3 regions of the Clostridium sp. JS66 genome follow, and region 1 is predicted to be linked to each of the others. Evidence: riboswitches for the same ligand, from Rfam matches in the RefSeq annotation. Region 1 holds a riboswitch; each other region holds the start of a gene.
The links. A riboswitch is a leader RNA that binds a small molecule or an ion and turns the genes downstream of it on or off. The one in region 1 is predicted to bind thiamine pyrophosphate.
Positions count from the first base shown of each region.

Region 2: another riboswitch for thiamine pyrophosphate. It lies ahead of Q6H37_RS22155 (thiamine phosphate synthase); the one in region 1 lies ahead of tenA (thiaminase II).
Region 3: another riboswitch for thiamine pyrophosphate. It lies ahead of thiD (bifunctional hydroxymethylpyrimidine kinase/phosphomethylpyrimidine kinase); the one in region 1 lies ahead of tenA (thiaminase II).

Region 1 covers NZ_CP131467.1:4,594,269-4,599,740, reverse strand. Annotated here, with positions in the region: gene Q6H37_RS21300 (M20 family metallopeptidase) at 1-775, opposite strand, end outside; gene Q6H37_RS21295 (ABC transporter substrate-binding protein) at 995-2,011, opposite strand; gene Q6H37_RS21290 (ABC transporter permease) at 2,008-2,751, opposite strand; gene Q6H37_RS21285 (ABC transporter ATP-binding protein) at 2,748-3,500, opposite strand; gene tenA (thiaminase II) at 3,507-4,166, opposite strand; TPP riboswitch at 4,284-4,394, opposite strand; gene Q6H37_RS21275 (methyl-accepting chemotaxis protein) at 4,700-5,472, shown strand, end outside.
Region 2 covers NZ_CP131467.1:4,813,765-4,819,236, forward strand. Annotated here, with positions in the region: gene pabB (aminodeoxychorismate synthase component I) at 1-308, shown strand, start outside; gene Q6H37_RS22145 (aminotransferase class IV) at 326-1,081, shown strand; tRNA gene Q6H37_RS22150 (tRNA-Ser) at 1,167-1,257, opposite strand; gene Q6H37_RS22155 (thiamine phosphate synthase) at 1,321-1,908, opposite strand; TPP riboswitch at 1,981-2,089, opposite strand; gene Q6H37_RS22160 (asparaginase) at 2,220-3,224, opposite strand; gene Q6H37_RS22165 (TetR/AcrR family transcriptional regulator) at 3,440-4,081, opposite strand; gene Q6H37_RS22170 (efflux RND transporter periplasmic adaptor subunit) at 4,277-5,472, shown strand, end outside.
Region 3 covers NZ_CP131467.1:699,072-704,543, forward strand. Annotated here, with positions in the region: gene addA (helicase-exonuclease AddAB subunit AddA) at 1-623, shown strand, start outside; gene Q6H37_RS03120 (methyl-accepting chemotaxis protein) at 662-2,365, shown strand; gene rodA (rod shape-determining protein RodA) at 2,563-3,675, shown strand; TPP riboswitch at 3,735-3,836, shown strand; gene thiD (bifunctional hydroxymethylpyrimidine kinase/phosphomethylpyrimidine kinase) at 3,943-4,746, shown strand; gene thiM (hydroxyethylthiazole kinase) at 4,877-5,472, shown strand, end outside.

The DNA of each region.
Region 1 (5,472 bases):
TTTTGGCATAGTCAGGAATAGCATTTGGTACAGTACCGCCAGTGATGGTTCCAACATTAAAGGTGGTACCATTTTTAAAATTATTTAAATTTTGTATGTCTATTATTTTATATGCCATTTCTTGAATTGCACTTCTTCCTTTTTCAGGTGAATTACCTGCATGTGCAGAAATACCTTCTATTTCTAAACTAAATTCAGCAACGCCTTTTCGTCCTACGATTACTCCATTGTCAAGAAATCCAGTTTCAAAATTGAAGGCAGCTCCAAATCCTTTTGATTCATTGATAAATAATTCATTGCATTTAGAATTGCAATGACCAGTTTCTTCGTCACCTGAAATTATAACTTTTATAGGACGTTCATTATATCCAATGGAATTTAGAGCCTTAATAACATAAATAGCAATTATAATACCACCCTTCATATCTAGAACTCCTGGTCCATAAATTTTATCATTTTCTATTTTAAAAGGCATATTTTCTAGGGTGCCTTTTTTAAAAACTGTATCCATATGACCAGAAAGGATAACTCCTTTTTTACATTTGTTTGATCCTGATTCTGCAACGATGGAATTCCCAGAGTTTTTATATTCAACTATTCTTGTATTCATTCCAATTCTAGAAAGTATTTCTTTCAATTTTTGAGCCAAGTTATCTACTGAATCTTTATTTCGAGTGTCACTTTCTGTATTTACAAGTTCTTTCAGTAAACATAACATTTCATCTTTATGAAGGTCTATAAATTCAAAAGCCTTCCTTCTTTGTTGTAGTGCCATTTTAAATTCCTCCCTGTACATTTTATATGTGTTGAAAATAAATATTGAAATTAATATTAAATTATAGTTGAAAAAATTAATATTTACAAATAATAATTTTTAAAATTTATATTTTAATGTTTTGAAAATAAAATAATGTGTTGAATTAAATTGAAATAACAAAAGAAAGAGATGCTAAAATGAATAAATGTACATTTTAAACATCTCTTTCTTTAATATTTATTTTAAGTCGTTAATATTTACAAAACAATCTTCAGCCTTTGGTTTCTGTTTTATAAGACCTTTTTGATATAACCAATTTATGTGATCTTCCCAAACCTTCTTATTTTGAGTTAAAAATGGTTCTTCTTTTGAATCCATTTTTGGAAGTAGTGTGCTCATACTTTCCTTTTCAACTGCCTCTACAAGAGGAAAGTTTTCCTTTTGTTGATTATTCATTAAAATTTTTAATGCTTTGTCTGGATTTTGCTTCATAAATTCAAATCCTTTTTGTGAAGCTTTCATAAATTTTTTTAGAGTTTCAGGTTTTTCTTTTATTGTTTTGTCACTAGCTACAAAAATTTCTTCATAATAATTAGGAACTCCATATTTTGATGGGTCAAAATAATTTAGTTGATGTCCTTCATGCTTTAAAACAGGGACTTCATGATTTATAAGTCCACCAGTTGTGGCATCAACCTTTTTAGTTGTCATAGAAGAAAGCAGCTCAAAACCTACATCTATAGTTTTTATTGAACTTGGATCTCCTCCATCAGCTTTGATCATAGTTTTAACATATTCTACATTTAAAGGATTTCCTGAAAAACCAATAGTTTTTCCAGCTAGATCCTTTGGAGAGTTTATGTTTTTTTCTTTTAAAGCAATAACCACATTTAAAGGTGTATGAACTATGGCCCCAACGGATTTTATAGGAATGTTTTCATTAGCTCTGGACATTATTATATCAGGTTGATAATAGATTCCTATAGTTGCTTTGTTGGCAGCGGTAAGCGTCAACGGATCTGTTGCATTGGATGGAAATTTAATATGAACATTTAATCCCTGTTCTTTATAATATCCATTTTCTATAGCTGCATATATGAAACTGTGTATTGCATTTGGATACCAATCCAATACTACATCAACATCCTCTAACTTATCAGAATCCTTTTTACTGCTTTGAGTGCCAGCAGAGCAGCCTGTACCTATTAAACATATTAGTACTAATAATAAAGCTAAATACTTAAATTTTTTCACACTTCATTCCTCCATTTTATTAGTTTATTTTCTAAAATATCTATTATAAAAACAAATATTACTGCGATAAGAGATAAAATTACTATAGGTGCAAAGACTCCTGCACCATCTAGTTGAGTCATCATTCTTTTACTAAAGTATCCAAGACCTGATTGAGCTCCAAGCCATTCACTAATGGCAGCACCTATTACGCTAAGTGGTACAGATATTTTTAGTGCTGAAAAAAAATATGGTAATGCTGAAGGCAATTTTAACTTAATAAATATATCTTTTTTGGTAGCTCCATAAGTAATTAATAATTCTTCCATTTCTCTCTTAGTGGACCTAAGTCCATCATATACATTAATTGTAATAGGAAAAAAAGTCATAAGTATGGTTGCCAATACCTTGCTCCATATGCTGTAGCCAAACCAAAGTACAAATATAGGAGCCAAAGCTGTAATTGGTACAGTTTGAGTTACCACCACAAGAGGGTATATTGCATTTTGGATTTTTTCATTTAAACTCATGAGTATGGCCAAGAATACTCCGAAAATCAAGGATATAACAAGTCCTAAAAAAGTAACCCATAGTGTAGCAGGAAGATGTACTGTAAATAAAGGATCCCTTAGTTCCCAAGTTCTTTGTAAAATTTTGCTTGGGGATGGCAATATATACGCTGCATCTATTTTTCGTGCTATAGTTTCCCAAATTAAAAAAAATGAAATTCCTACAATTATTGATGATGTGTATTTTTTCATAGTTCAATCCTCTGTTTCAATTCATTTATAAGTTTTTCTTTTATGTCCAATATTTCTGGTCTGCTTAACATGTGCCTATCTCTTGGATAACTGAGAGGAACTACTACTTCCTTTAGCTGAGTTATAGGTTTTTGGGAAACCACTAATATTTTACTTGATAGAAATAAAGCTTCCTCAACATCATGAGTTATAAATAATATGGTTTTCTTAAACGAAGACCATTGAGTTAGCAGCCATTCTTGCATTGATATTTTAGTTATAGCATCTAAAGCACTGAAAGGCTCATCCAAAAGCATAATTTCAGAACCGGTAAGCAAAGTTCTTATAAATGAAACTCTTTGTTTCATTCCACCTGATAAGTCCTTTGGATATTTATATTTATAACTTCCAAGACCAAAGGTTTCTAAAAATTTTTCTGCTTCCTTCTTAGCTCGTTTGGGGTTATTTTCACGTATTTCAAGTGGAAGTGAAGCATTTTCTAAAATGTTTCTCCAGGGAATTAATAAATCCTTTTGAGGCATATAGCCTATATAACCTTTTAAATTATTAATATCATTGTCATTTATGAAAATGTTTCCAGAATATCCATGCTCTAAACCACAAACAAGCCTGAATATAGTACTTTTTCCGCATCCGCTTGGGCCTATTATACTTATAAAATCTCCTCTATGTACTTTGAAGCTCAAGTTCGCTATAAGAGGAGCTGCATCATTTTCATATTTGAAATTAATATTGCAGAATTTTAACATAAAAAATTACATCTCCTTGTTATAGGCCATGTCCCAAAACATGAGTTCATATTTACTACAGTTTATAAATATTTCTGTTAACCTATCTAATTCTTTCTTTGACAAGTAGTTTCCAAGGTTATCTACTAAATCTAAAAGCCATTGTACTTCTTCCTTATAATTTTCTGAGATATAACCCTTTATCCATTTGCCATAAAATTCATGGTCTAAAGAACCATTAATTTTACTTAAATTTGTAGCAATTTTTAAGTAACTCCATGCGCAGGATAACAATGAAACAGCAACATCTCCCAAAGAGCCTGCTTGAGAAACAGCAAGCATGTAATGTGTATATGAAGTATTGGCAAGTGATGCTTTAGTGTTTTTAACTTCTTCTGATGTAATTCCTAATTCCTCCATATAAGAGCGGTGAATATTCATTTCACCATTTAATATACTATTTACTGTGCTGGAAAAACCCTGCATTACTTCTTCTGTTTCAGCTTTAACTACACCTAAAGCATAAACTTTAGCGTAATCTAATAGGTAAATATAATCTTGTATCATATAAAATTTAAATTTATCTTTATCTAGAGTTCCTTCACCTATTCCCCTAACAAATGGATGTATGTAATAAGAATCCCAAATGTCTTTAACGCTTTTGTATAGGGTATCTGAAAATTTCATTTTAAATCCTCCTCATTATTAAGTTTTGTTGAACTTGTATTTTATTTGAAATGCAATGTAATTTATTGCTTAAAATTAAAAAGGTACAAACCAACAAGAGGTTTGTACCTATAATCCTTAATTATATAAAGCCTCTTCCTACGCTGGTATTATCCAGATCAGGTTATAGGGTCTAAAAATTAATATTTTTACTCTCAGCTGGTAACACCAGCCCCCCTGGGATTTCTATTATTTAATTTTGTATTTACAAGTTTATGTTACTACAATATACTAATGTCGTCAATAGAGTTAAAGTATGTTAACTAAATATTTATTAACATTTATGTCAATAATATCAATTAACTGAATAATTTCCAAAATAGTTATTGATTAATTATAGCTAGTATAATTAAAAAATATTGCAATAGATACTGCAAATTTTTAAGTTAATTGCAAGTTTTAGAAAATTTACAAAGGATTTTATATCTTTATGACGAATATAGACAATAGAAACTCATGTTTAATATGTAAAATAGTAAATGGGGGGCATAATTATGAACAGAATAATAAAGTTTAAGTTTAAAGGAAAGATAATTTCCGTTATTACTTTAATGTTACTATTCTTAGCTTCGGCAATTTTATCTATTGTATATTATAAAATTAATGGCATTGTTGAAGAAAATGTAACCAATCAGCTTAAAATTAGTAACAATAGCGGTTATAGAATTTTAAATGAAAAATATCAAGGGGATTGGAAAATAGAAGGGGAGAACCTTCTTAAAGGTAAAAAGATATTAAATGAAGATACTGAACTGGTAGATAATATAAAAACTGATACTAATTCTATATGTACTATATTTTTAAATGATACAAGGGTTTCAACTAATGTTATGATGGATGGAAAAAGAGCTGTAGGAACTAAAATGTCTGACAAAGTTGCTGATGTAGTTTTAAAACAAGGAAAAGCATATGAGGGTGAGGCAGTTGTAGTAGGAAGTGTATATCAAACAAGATATACACCAATTAAAGATTCCAGTGGCAAAGTTGTAGGTGCTTTCTTTGTTGGAGTGGAAAAGGAAAATATAGTTTCCAAGGTAAGAAATATTATGATAATAATTGTATTAGTATCTTTAGGTGCTATAGCTTTAGGTATTGTTCTTGCCACTATTATGGTAAAACGCATATCTAAAAACATTAATAAAATACAAGAATTTCTACAAAATATTTCAAATGGTGACTTGAAAAGTACTTGTGAGATAAATTCAAATGATGAAACTAAAGAAATTGCACAGCATTTAAACAACACTACAGAAACTTTCAAGAAAAT
Region 2 (5,472 bases), 220 kb from region 1:
CAGAATACACAGCAGTTGATTGTATAAAGGCATGTTTTCCTGGTGGTTCTATAACAGGGGCCCCTAAAGTAAGATCTATGGAAATAATTGAGGAATTAGAAAATACTAGAAGAAATATTTATACAGGTTCTATAGGATATTTAGGTTTTGATGGTAATGCAGACTTAAATATAGTTATCAGAACTATACTTATAAAAGATGAAAAGGCTTATTTAGGTGTTGGTGGAGGAATTACCTGGGAATCCGAAAATGAGTCTGAATATAATGAAACATTGGATAAAGCTAAGGCTTTGATGAATGTACTATGAAAAGGAGATTTGAGTTCATGATACTTTTAAATGGCAAAATATCAAAAAATCAGAATTTACTTTTAGATAGTGGTTTTTATTTTGGAAGAGGACTTTTTGAAACAATGCTTGTAAATAATATACCAATTTTTCTTGAGGATCATTTATTTAGGATAAATAATGGGCTTTCCATTATAGGAATAGATAAAAAAATTACTGAAGCTGAAGTTATAGATGCTGTAAAAAAACTTCACTGCAGCAATTGTGTGTTAAAGCTAGTAGTTACAGAAAAAAATGTATTATTTACTACTAAAAAAAATAATTATACTGTTGAACAATATAATAAAGGATTTAAAGCTAAAATAAGTTCTGTTAAAAAAAATGAATTTTCTAAGCTTACATATCTAAAATCTTTAAATTATTTAGAAAATATACTAGAGCACGAAAAATGTATTAATGAAGGATATAATGAAGTATTATTTTTCAACACCAACAATAAGCTAACTGAAGGAAGTATCTCTAATGTATTTTTTATCAAGAACAAAAAAATATATACTCCACATAAAAAATGTGGATTACTTGAAGGTACAGTAAGAAAGTTTATAATAAATAACTTTGATGTTACTGAAGGTAAATTCAACAAGGAGGATTTAATGTCCGCAGATAGTGTTTTTTTAACTAATAGCCTTATGGGAATAATGAAGGTTTCTAATATTTGCAATAGAAATTTTAACGACTATAGTATTATTGAGGAAATAAGAAAAGTTTATAAAGAACATTTAAATAAATATTAAAGCAAGGCAGCCTATAACTTATTTTATTAAGTAATTTAAAATAAAAACACCTAACTATATTTAAAATATAATTAGGTGTTTTCTATGGCGGAAAGATAGGGATTCGAACCCTAGGTACGGTCACCCGTACGCCGGTTTTCAAGACCGGTGCCTTAAACCAACTCGACCATCTTTCCAAAGAACATTTATAATTATAACAACCATATGATTAAATGTCAACACTTTTTTAAATTTAATTTTTATCCTATTTTCATAGCCGAAGACATAATAGCCACTCCATAAGCTTTAGTACTTAAAACTTTTTTTATGTTATCTTCATTTATTCCTCCTATGGCTATAACTGGTATAGTAACACTTTCACATATTTTTTCTAAAAACTCTATTCCTCTTCCTTTTAACCCCAACTTACAGTCTGTTTCAAATATATGACCTGCCAATAAATAACTTGCACCAAGCTTTTCTGCTTCCACTGCTTCTTCTACTTTATGAACAGATACCCCCACAACAATTTTTTTACAAATACTTTCATTGCTTTTCATATTTTTAAAGTTTTCAAAGCTTGTATGAAATCCATAAGCATTTATATCTAGAGCTGCTTTAATATTTCCATTAATAATTAAAGGAATATTATATTCACCTGTTATAGTTTTAATTTTTTCACCTAAATGTTTTAACGCTTCATACTCTAAATCTTTTTCCCTTAATATAACACCATCTGCACCCTTAAATGCACATTTTTCTATTACTTCACACAGATTGCTGCTCTGCTCTATTAAATGCCTATTTGTAACTACATATATTTTTTTATTTTCCTTTAAATTAAACAAAGCTTATCCACCACCTTTTATTAAAATCATATCAAAACGTAAAAAGCACAAATTCATAGAGAATTTGTGCTTAAAATCTATAATTCTTCTCCCTATGTCGTTATTACCCAAATCAGGTTATGAAGATAATGAATATCATTCCACTCTCAGTCCACTATTATGAACTCCCCTTAACTTATATTAATTTGTCAACACATTTTAGCATCAATTTACCATAAGCTTAAAATAAAGTCAATTTCATTTAAATCTAGCCTTATTATGTGCTAATCATCAATTTTCCAGTGATGTTAAAATTATTTTTATATATACTGTTATTTTAAATTAAAAACAGGCTTTATTTCTCCAACACTTTTTCCTACATTATTTAAATTTTTCATTATTTTAAACTTATTTAAAGCCTTTTTCTCTTCTTCATCTAAAACATTTAAATCTTCAAGGCATTGAATAACTACTGGATATAATGCTCTACTACTATTTCCATCTTCTATTTTTACTGCTATACCAATGTTCATATTTTTTATTCCAATACAATAAACTGCTTCTGCTCCAAATTTACCTATTAGCTTACCATGAGTATTTTTTATAAGTTCTGTACAGAATCCATTAGTACCTGCTATCATTTCAGGTGCATTATTCATAGCCTTAAATACTCTGTTGGCAGCATTTCTATATTCTATAGACAAATTATTTGGATTGGCCAGCTTTGCAAATCCAAATGCCATATTATATAGAGGAATACCATATACTGGAACCGTACATCCATCTGTTCCTATAAATATTTTTTTCTCATCTATACCACACATTTCTGCTACTACTTTTTTTATTTCTTTTTGTATAACATGTTGTTCCAAATTATAATCCTTTACATCATAACCCTTGCAAATACATGCAGCAAGCATACCTGCATGTTTTCCTGAACAATCAGTATTTGTAGGATTTAGTTTTACGTGATCCCATATAAGCTGATTCTTATACTCTTCATTTAAAGATAACGTAGTTCCACATAAAAGATCATTTACAGACAATCCTATTTTTTTCATTATGCCTTCAACTGTTTTTCTATGAAAATCTTCACCATAATGGGAAGCACACATTATAGAAATTTCCTCATCTGTAAACTTAAATTTATCTGCTGCACCACTTAGGATTACATTTAAAGTTTGAATTGGTTTTGCTGCTGACCTCATATAAGTAACCTTGTATGGATCTCCAATAGAATATAAAAGTTTTCCGTCATTATTAACTACAGCTATATCACCTCTATGCAAGCTTTCTACTATAGATCCTCTTTTTACATTCACAAGTATTTCAGACACACCTATCCCCCCTAATTTTATTGGATTATTTAACATTCTTCATAATATAGCTTATTCCTCTAAATTTCAGAATGTTTCACATATTACCAATAATATTCCTTATATGCTTCTAATAATGTTTAAGGATAGGCATTTTATATATTAAAATAGTAATGAAAATAATTATCCAATTACTATATATATTGATTTTATCAATTCGTATTTGAATTCTTAAATCATTTCTGTTTTATACCATTCAATAATAAATCACAATATTTTTCTGTAATTTCACTTATAGATTTTTCATGCTTTTTATATGTAATATATCCTTTAGAAAATTCTGTTTCTGGTATATTTAATTTTTCCATAATAAAATCTCTTAAAAGTATCATATTTCTAAATATATAAAAAATTATAATACTTTTATCTAAATCCTTGCGTATCAATTTTTTATTTTGAAACACATCTACTATATCTATAAATTCTTTGCGTCTCATTGGCAAATATGATTTAAATTGCTCACTTTTGCAGGCATGAAAAAGAAAATTAGCATAATTGTAATATATAAAATCAAATTGCAACACATGTAGTACAAGTTTTTTTGCTATAGCTATAGTGTCTAAATGCTCTTCCTCAGCTTCAAAATCAGTTATATAATCCAACTGTTTCTTTATAGTATAATCAATAAGAAAAATATACAAATCTGTTTTGTTATTAAAGTACCTGTAGAAACTTCCTTTAGCAATTTTTAAACTATTTATAATTCTATTTAAAGAAGCTGAATCAAAATCATGATTTGCAAATTCTCCAATAGATATTTGTATAATTTCTTCTTGCCTTTCTTGGGGCAAATTAAAAAAAGTCTTATTTGGCAACATCACCACTCCTAATTTCGTAGTTTCATAATTAATATAACTTAAGTAATGAATTTCTAATTATATAATCTTATCAATAATAATTATAACATTTGTGAAAAAGTTTTCTAGCATTGACATCAAAAAGCACATAATGATATAATTTTCTATGTTGACCATACAGTCGCGACCTATCATTCTCGCATTAGGAGGTGTATTATGTCAAACAAAATTCTTAACATTATAAAAAATAAATTATCTAATACTGCAACAAGAAAAAATTTATCTATTATATTTCTATCTACTATAACTATTTTAGCTATTGTTGCATTAACAGCGTATTTTACAGTTTTTTCAAAGAATACTGAAAAAGAAACTACTACCAAAAGTTATCCAGTAAAAACTATGGAAATTAAGAGTGGAAGTTTTCCTATGACACTTCAATATCAGGGATTAACTGGAGGCAGCGAGGTCAGAAAATTATCTTTTAAAAGCTCAGCCAAAATCATGAAAATATATGTATCAAAAGGTCAACATGTAAAAAAAGGTGAAAAATTGGCTGAACTTGATAAAACCGATTTAAATTTTGCAGCACAGGCTTCTAAATCTAAAGTGGATGAAGCTTCAGCACAATATGATAAGGCAGTAAATGGAACTCAACAAGAAGATATAAATAGGGCCGAAATAGCTGTAAAAAATGCACAAAATGGCTGTAATTATTATAAGGATTTATATAATAAATATCTTAAATTGTATCAGTCAAGTGCTATTTCAAGCCAGCAATTAAATGATTCAAAACTTCAATTGGACAATGCTCAAAACTCATTAAATAGTGCTGAGCAAAGTTTACAGCAGTTGCAAAAAGGATCTAGACCTGAAGATAAACAGGCAACTTTGGGTCAATTAAATGAAGCAAAAGCAGATTACGAATCAAAAGAAAATATACTAAACGATGCATCCATGACTGCAGATATGGATGGTTATGTTGTTGATGTATTAGGTAAAGAAGGAGAAATGCAGCAAGCAGGCAATCCTGTAATATTATTTAGAAGTGAAAAACAAGTTATTACAGTAGGTCTATCAGAAGATGATGTAAAAAAAGTAAAGATTGGAACAAAAGCACAAGTAAATATTGGTGATGATAAAGCACAGGGAGAAATTATAAATATAGTTCAATTAGCAGACAGCAAATCTGGCACATATAGTGCTGAAATTAATCTTTCCACTCCCATAGATACTAGCAAATATTATGTAGGTGAAACTTCAACAGTTTATATAGATATGGGTCAAACAAATTCTATATCTATCCCAATCAACTCAGTTTTAAACGATGGAGAGGATTATGTTTATGTAGTTGAAAATGGACATGCTGTTAAAAAAAATATAACTCTAGGTGATACCAATGAAGATAAAGT
Region 3 (5,472 bases), 2.4 Mb from region 1:
AGATAAAGAGAAGATTCGATTTTCTATCAGCAGACGAAGGCAGTTCATTTTTAGTTGATTCTAGTAAATTAAATAAACCTGCATTCCTTCAGAAAACAACAAAGTTATCAGCAGCAGAGAAGGGGACAGTGCTACATACTGTTATGCAGCATGTAGATTTGAAAAAGGTTTCTAACTATGAAGAGATATCTAACCAGGTGAATGACTTAGTAAATAGAGAATTTATAACTAGAGAAGAAGCTAATTCAATTAACATAAATAAAGTATTAAGTTTTTTTAACTCTACTCTAGGAAAAAGAATGATAAAATCAAAAAAAGTTTTGAGGGAAGTTCCTTTTATTGTAAGTTTAGATAGCATTGAGCTTTACAAAGATTTGCCAAAGGATGTATATGAAGGAGAAAAATTACTTTTGCAGGGAATAATAGATTGCTATTTTGAAGAAGATGATGAATTAGTGCTTTTAGATTATAAAACAGATTATGTAGATGATTTAGATAAAATCAAAGAAAGATATTCAGTTCAAATTCAGTGCTATAAAAATGCGCTTGAAAGATTAACAGGAAAAAGTATAAAAAATAAATATTTATATTTATTTTTTAATGATAAGATATTGGAACTTTAATTTAAATTCAAATTAATAAAATTAGGAGGAAAATAGTAATGAAAAATAAAATAATATCATTGTCTATAACATTATTCCTAGCTATATTATTAATAACTGGTTTTATAATATCTTATATTTCACAAAATATGCTTAGAAATATACTTTTATCTAAATCAAGTAATAGTGGAGAAATAAGTTCTATAATGTCTCAGTTTAATTCTAAAAGTACACTTATAGTTCTTATTTCCATGGTAATATGTGCATTAATATTATCAGTTATAATTGCAATGTTTTTAAATAGCATATTTATAAAAATTGACAAATTAAAATATGATTTAAATAAGATATCACAAGGAGATTTAGCTATAAAATTAAAATCAAAGGGATATATGTCTACTTTAGCAGATAGTATAAATATTGTGGTAGGAAATACTAGAAAAATTTTATGTGAGATAGCAGAAATGTCTCAAAAAACTAGAGATTTGTCTAGCAATCTAAATAAGAATACAAAACAAACTTTATCATCATCAAATGAAATAACTAAATCTATAATTGCGATTAGTGAATCAGCTTCAGTACAATCTGGAAATGCAGAAAGCACAGGAGAAAGTGCAAAGCAAATGGTAAGTAATGCTGAAATTATAGCTGAGCATGCCCAAAATACTGAAAATATTGCAAAGGAAATGATTAATGTAATTAATGAAAGTGTTAAAGTTTTTGATGAAATAATTGTGAAAATTAAGGGGACTGGGGATGTGAGTGTAAAGCTTGCTAACAATGTTGAGACACTTCAAAGTGAGGCTGATGCAATAAAAAATATTGCTACAGTGGTAACTGAAATAAGTGAACAAACAAATCTTTTGGCTCTAAATGCATCTATTGAAGCAGCAAGAGCAGGTGAGCATGGAAAAGGATTTGCTGTAGTAGCAGATGAAGTTAAAGAATTAGCAGAACAATCCTCAAGCTCTGCAGAGGAAATAACAAAAATTATTGATAACATAACTTTAAAAATAGCTCAAATAACTAAAGAAGCTAATGAGCAAGCAGAAAGTACAAAGAAGGATATAAGATTTGCAGATGAATCTAAGAATTCATTTTCAAAAATCAAAGGGTCAACTAGTTCAACTTATGATGCTATTAATGAAATACATAAGTTAGCTAGCCAAACATCATTAATGTCCGATAAGGTTAATGAACTAATAAATGATATCATTTCAGCTAACGAAGAATCAGTAGCATTTACACAGGAAGTTTCTGCGTCAGCACAGGAACAATCAGCATCAATGGAGAGCCTTTCTGAGTTAATAAGAAATATGAATGATGCAGCAGATAGTGTAGATTTAAGGCTTAAAGATTTTATAAATAACATAGAAATAGGAGAAAATGAAAAAAAATCTATTAAGTCTGGATTCTTAAAACTGAAAAGTATAACTGAAGAAATAAATTCTAAATCTTTGCCAATAGATGGGGCTTCACAGTTATTAAAGGAAAAAGAAAATTTATATAAAGAATTTGAATATATAGGTGTGATGGATGAGAAAGGTATTATGAAATCTGCTAGTAAGCCTATATCATATGAAAATAATAACTATTCATTTAGGCCTTATTTTAAAGAGGCAATGAAAGGGAATGAATATTATACTGAACCATATATATCTAATGTATCCTTTAATTATTGCATTGCCATAGCAGTACCATTTAAAAATAAGTTTGGAGAAATTGATGGAGTTATTATGGCAGATTTGATTATAGAAAAATAGGATTATACCATATGTGTCATTTTTATTAATTAATTGTTCAGAAAAAGTTAATCCTTTATTTTCAATATATTCTTATTTTTTACCACAATATATGTAATTTATTGAAAATTATTCATTGATGTAAGGATGTAATTATTACATAATGATGAGTAGATGTGTCAATTAGTTTTTGGATTTGTTGTGGAGGAAAGTAAAGAATGAGAAAGATTTTATTAAGCAGAAAGTTTTTAAAGGATTTGGATTATATAATGTTATTCGCAGCTATACTTATTGTATGTTTTGGTATAGCTAATATTTTTAGTGCAACACACAATAAGTGTGGATTCAGCTATTTTGAATTGCAATCTATTTGGTTAATTGTTGGAGTTATAGTTGTATATATACTGCTAAATTTTGATTATAAAACAATAGGTTCATATTGCGGATTTATATACTGGAGTGGAGTAGCGCTATTGTTATTTAATGATATAACAAGTAGAGCTGTTAAAGGTGCTGCTTCTTGGATAAGAATAGGAAATAGAGCCATAGAACCTGGTGAATTTGTAAAAATAGGTCTAATATTAATGCTTGCTAAAAAATTAGATGATATGGAAGGTAACATTAATAATATAAAAAACTTTTTAACCCTTTGTGCATATGCTGCTATACCAATGATTTTAATTATAGTACAACCTAATTTAGGTATGGCTTTAATATGTTTTTTTATAACATTAGCTATATTTTTTATAAGTAACTTAAATTTAAAAGTTATAATATATGGATTTTTGTCCATGATTCCAATAAGTGTATTTATATGGTTTAGTGGTTTAATGAAAAGTTATCAGAAAGACAGAATAATTTCATTTTTAAATCCAGAATTGTATCAACAGGATACAGCATTTCAATTAATGCAATCAATTATAGGTATAGGATCTGGAAGGTTGTTTGGCAGTGGATATTTAAAAGGTGTACAAGTGTCAGGAGGTTATATACCTGAGGTTCATACTGATTTTATATTTGCGGTGGTAGGAGAAGAATGGGGATTGATTGGAGCTGTTATTCTGCTGATTTTTTTTGGTATATTGTTGTATAGAATGATTAATGCAGCTAAGGAATCTAAAGATATTTTTGGAAGACTTATATGTGTGGGAACAGCAGCATCCTTTATATTTTCTATATTTCAAAATATAGGTATGACAATAGGTATTATGCCAATAGCAGGAATTACTCTACCTTTTATGAGTTATGGAGGAAGTTCTATTTTAACTAATTTTATATCATTAGGATTAGTTTTAAATGTGTATATGAGAAGAAGAAAAATTAATTTTTAAGGTTGCAAATATTTATAAATATATGTACAATATAATTGTAATTAAGTAAAAATTTAATAAATTCGTTGTGGGGGTGCTGTAAGGCTGAGAAGAGAGTTTTCTCTAACCCTTTGAACCTGATCTAGGTAAAACTGGCGTAGGGAAGCAGATATTTTATGATATAAAATAATATATTTTCAAGTGTATTGCTTTTCTGCGATACACTTTTTGTTTTACTTAAATTAGAGTATGTTTATCATCCACACAGCCATATAAGGAGTGATTAAAGTGAAAAAAGTCCTAACTATTGCAGGATCAGATAGCTGTGGAGGGGCAGGAATTCAAGCAGATTTAAAGACTATGAGTGCATTAGGTGTTTATGGTATGAGTGTTATCGCAGCTATAACAGCACAAAATACTGTAGGGGTACAAGATGTAATGGATGTTACGGATGAAATGATAGCGGCACAAATAACATCTATATTTACTGACATAGATGTAGATAGTGTAAAGATTGGAATGGTTTCTAATAGTAAAACCATAGGAGTGATAAAAAAATTACTGTTGAAATTTAAAGCAAAAAATATAGTATTAGATCCAGTTATGGTTTCTAAAAGTGGATATTTTCTTTTAAAGCCTGAAGCACAAGAAGCTATAAAGGAACTTGTATCAATATCAGATTTAGTAACTCCTAATATTCCAGAAGCAGAAGTATTAACAAATATGAAAATAGAAAATGCAGATGATATGAAAAATGCAGCAGCGAAAATAAAAGAATTTGGTGTTAAAAATGTTTTGATAAAAGGTGGTCACAGATGTAATGATGCCAATGATATACTGCTATGTGATGATGGATTTATAAATTTAGCAGGGCATAGAATCAACACTAAAAATACACATGGAACAGGATGTACATTATCCTCAGCAATAGCTTCTTATTTAGCTAAGGGATATAGTGTAAAACAATCAGTGACACTTTCTAAAGAATATATAACCAAGGCTATAGAAAACTCTTTTTCTATAGGACATGGAGTAGGACCAGTAGGACATTTTATTGAACTTTATAAAAAGGCAGATGTAGATTTTGAATAAAAGAATAAGTGATTTTAACTATGATAATTATAAACAACTTAATTTTCGCAGTTTAAAAATATTGCGACACAACTTTTTTTCAGAGGACAATTGAGTTATTAAAAATATTAAAAATGTGGGGGAATTAAAAATGAATGATTTAAACATGATGGATAAAGTGGCTGAAAGTTTAGCAAAGCTTAGAAAAAAGGTTCCATTGGTGCACTGTATAACAAATTATGTAACAATAAATGATTGTGCAAATATACTTTTATCTTTTGGTGCTTCCCCAGCTATGTGTGAAGCTTATGATGAAGTTTTTGATTTTGTAAAGTTATCCTCAGCACTATATATAAATGTTGGAACTTTAACAAAAGAACAAGAAGCAGCAGCAGTACTTGCAAGTATATCTGCAAAACAAAATAATATACCTGTAGTACTAGATCCTGTGGCTTGTGGAGCTATACCAAGAAAACTTTCTGTAATAAATAGAATATTTGAAGTAGGACGTGTGGATATTATAAAAGGCAATATTGGAGAAATAAAGTTCTTAGCTGGTGAGGCATCAAAGGTAAGGGGAGTAGATTCTCTTGAAGGCTCTGAAGGAGCATTAGAAGCATGTATTAGTCTTGCAAATAAATATAATTGTGTAATTGCAGCTACAGGAAAAGAAGATTTTATTACAGATGGAAAAAGAAGTGCAATTATTCAAAATGGTACAGAGATGTTTACGAAAGTGACTGGATC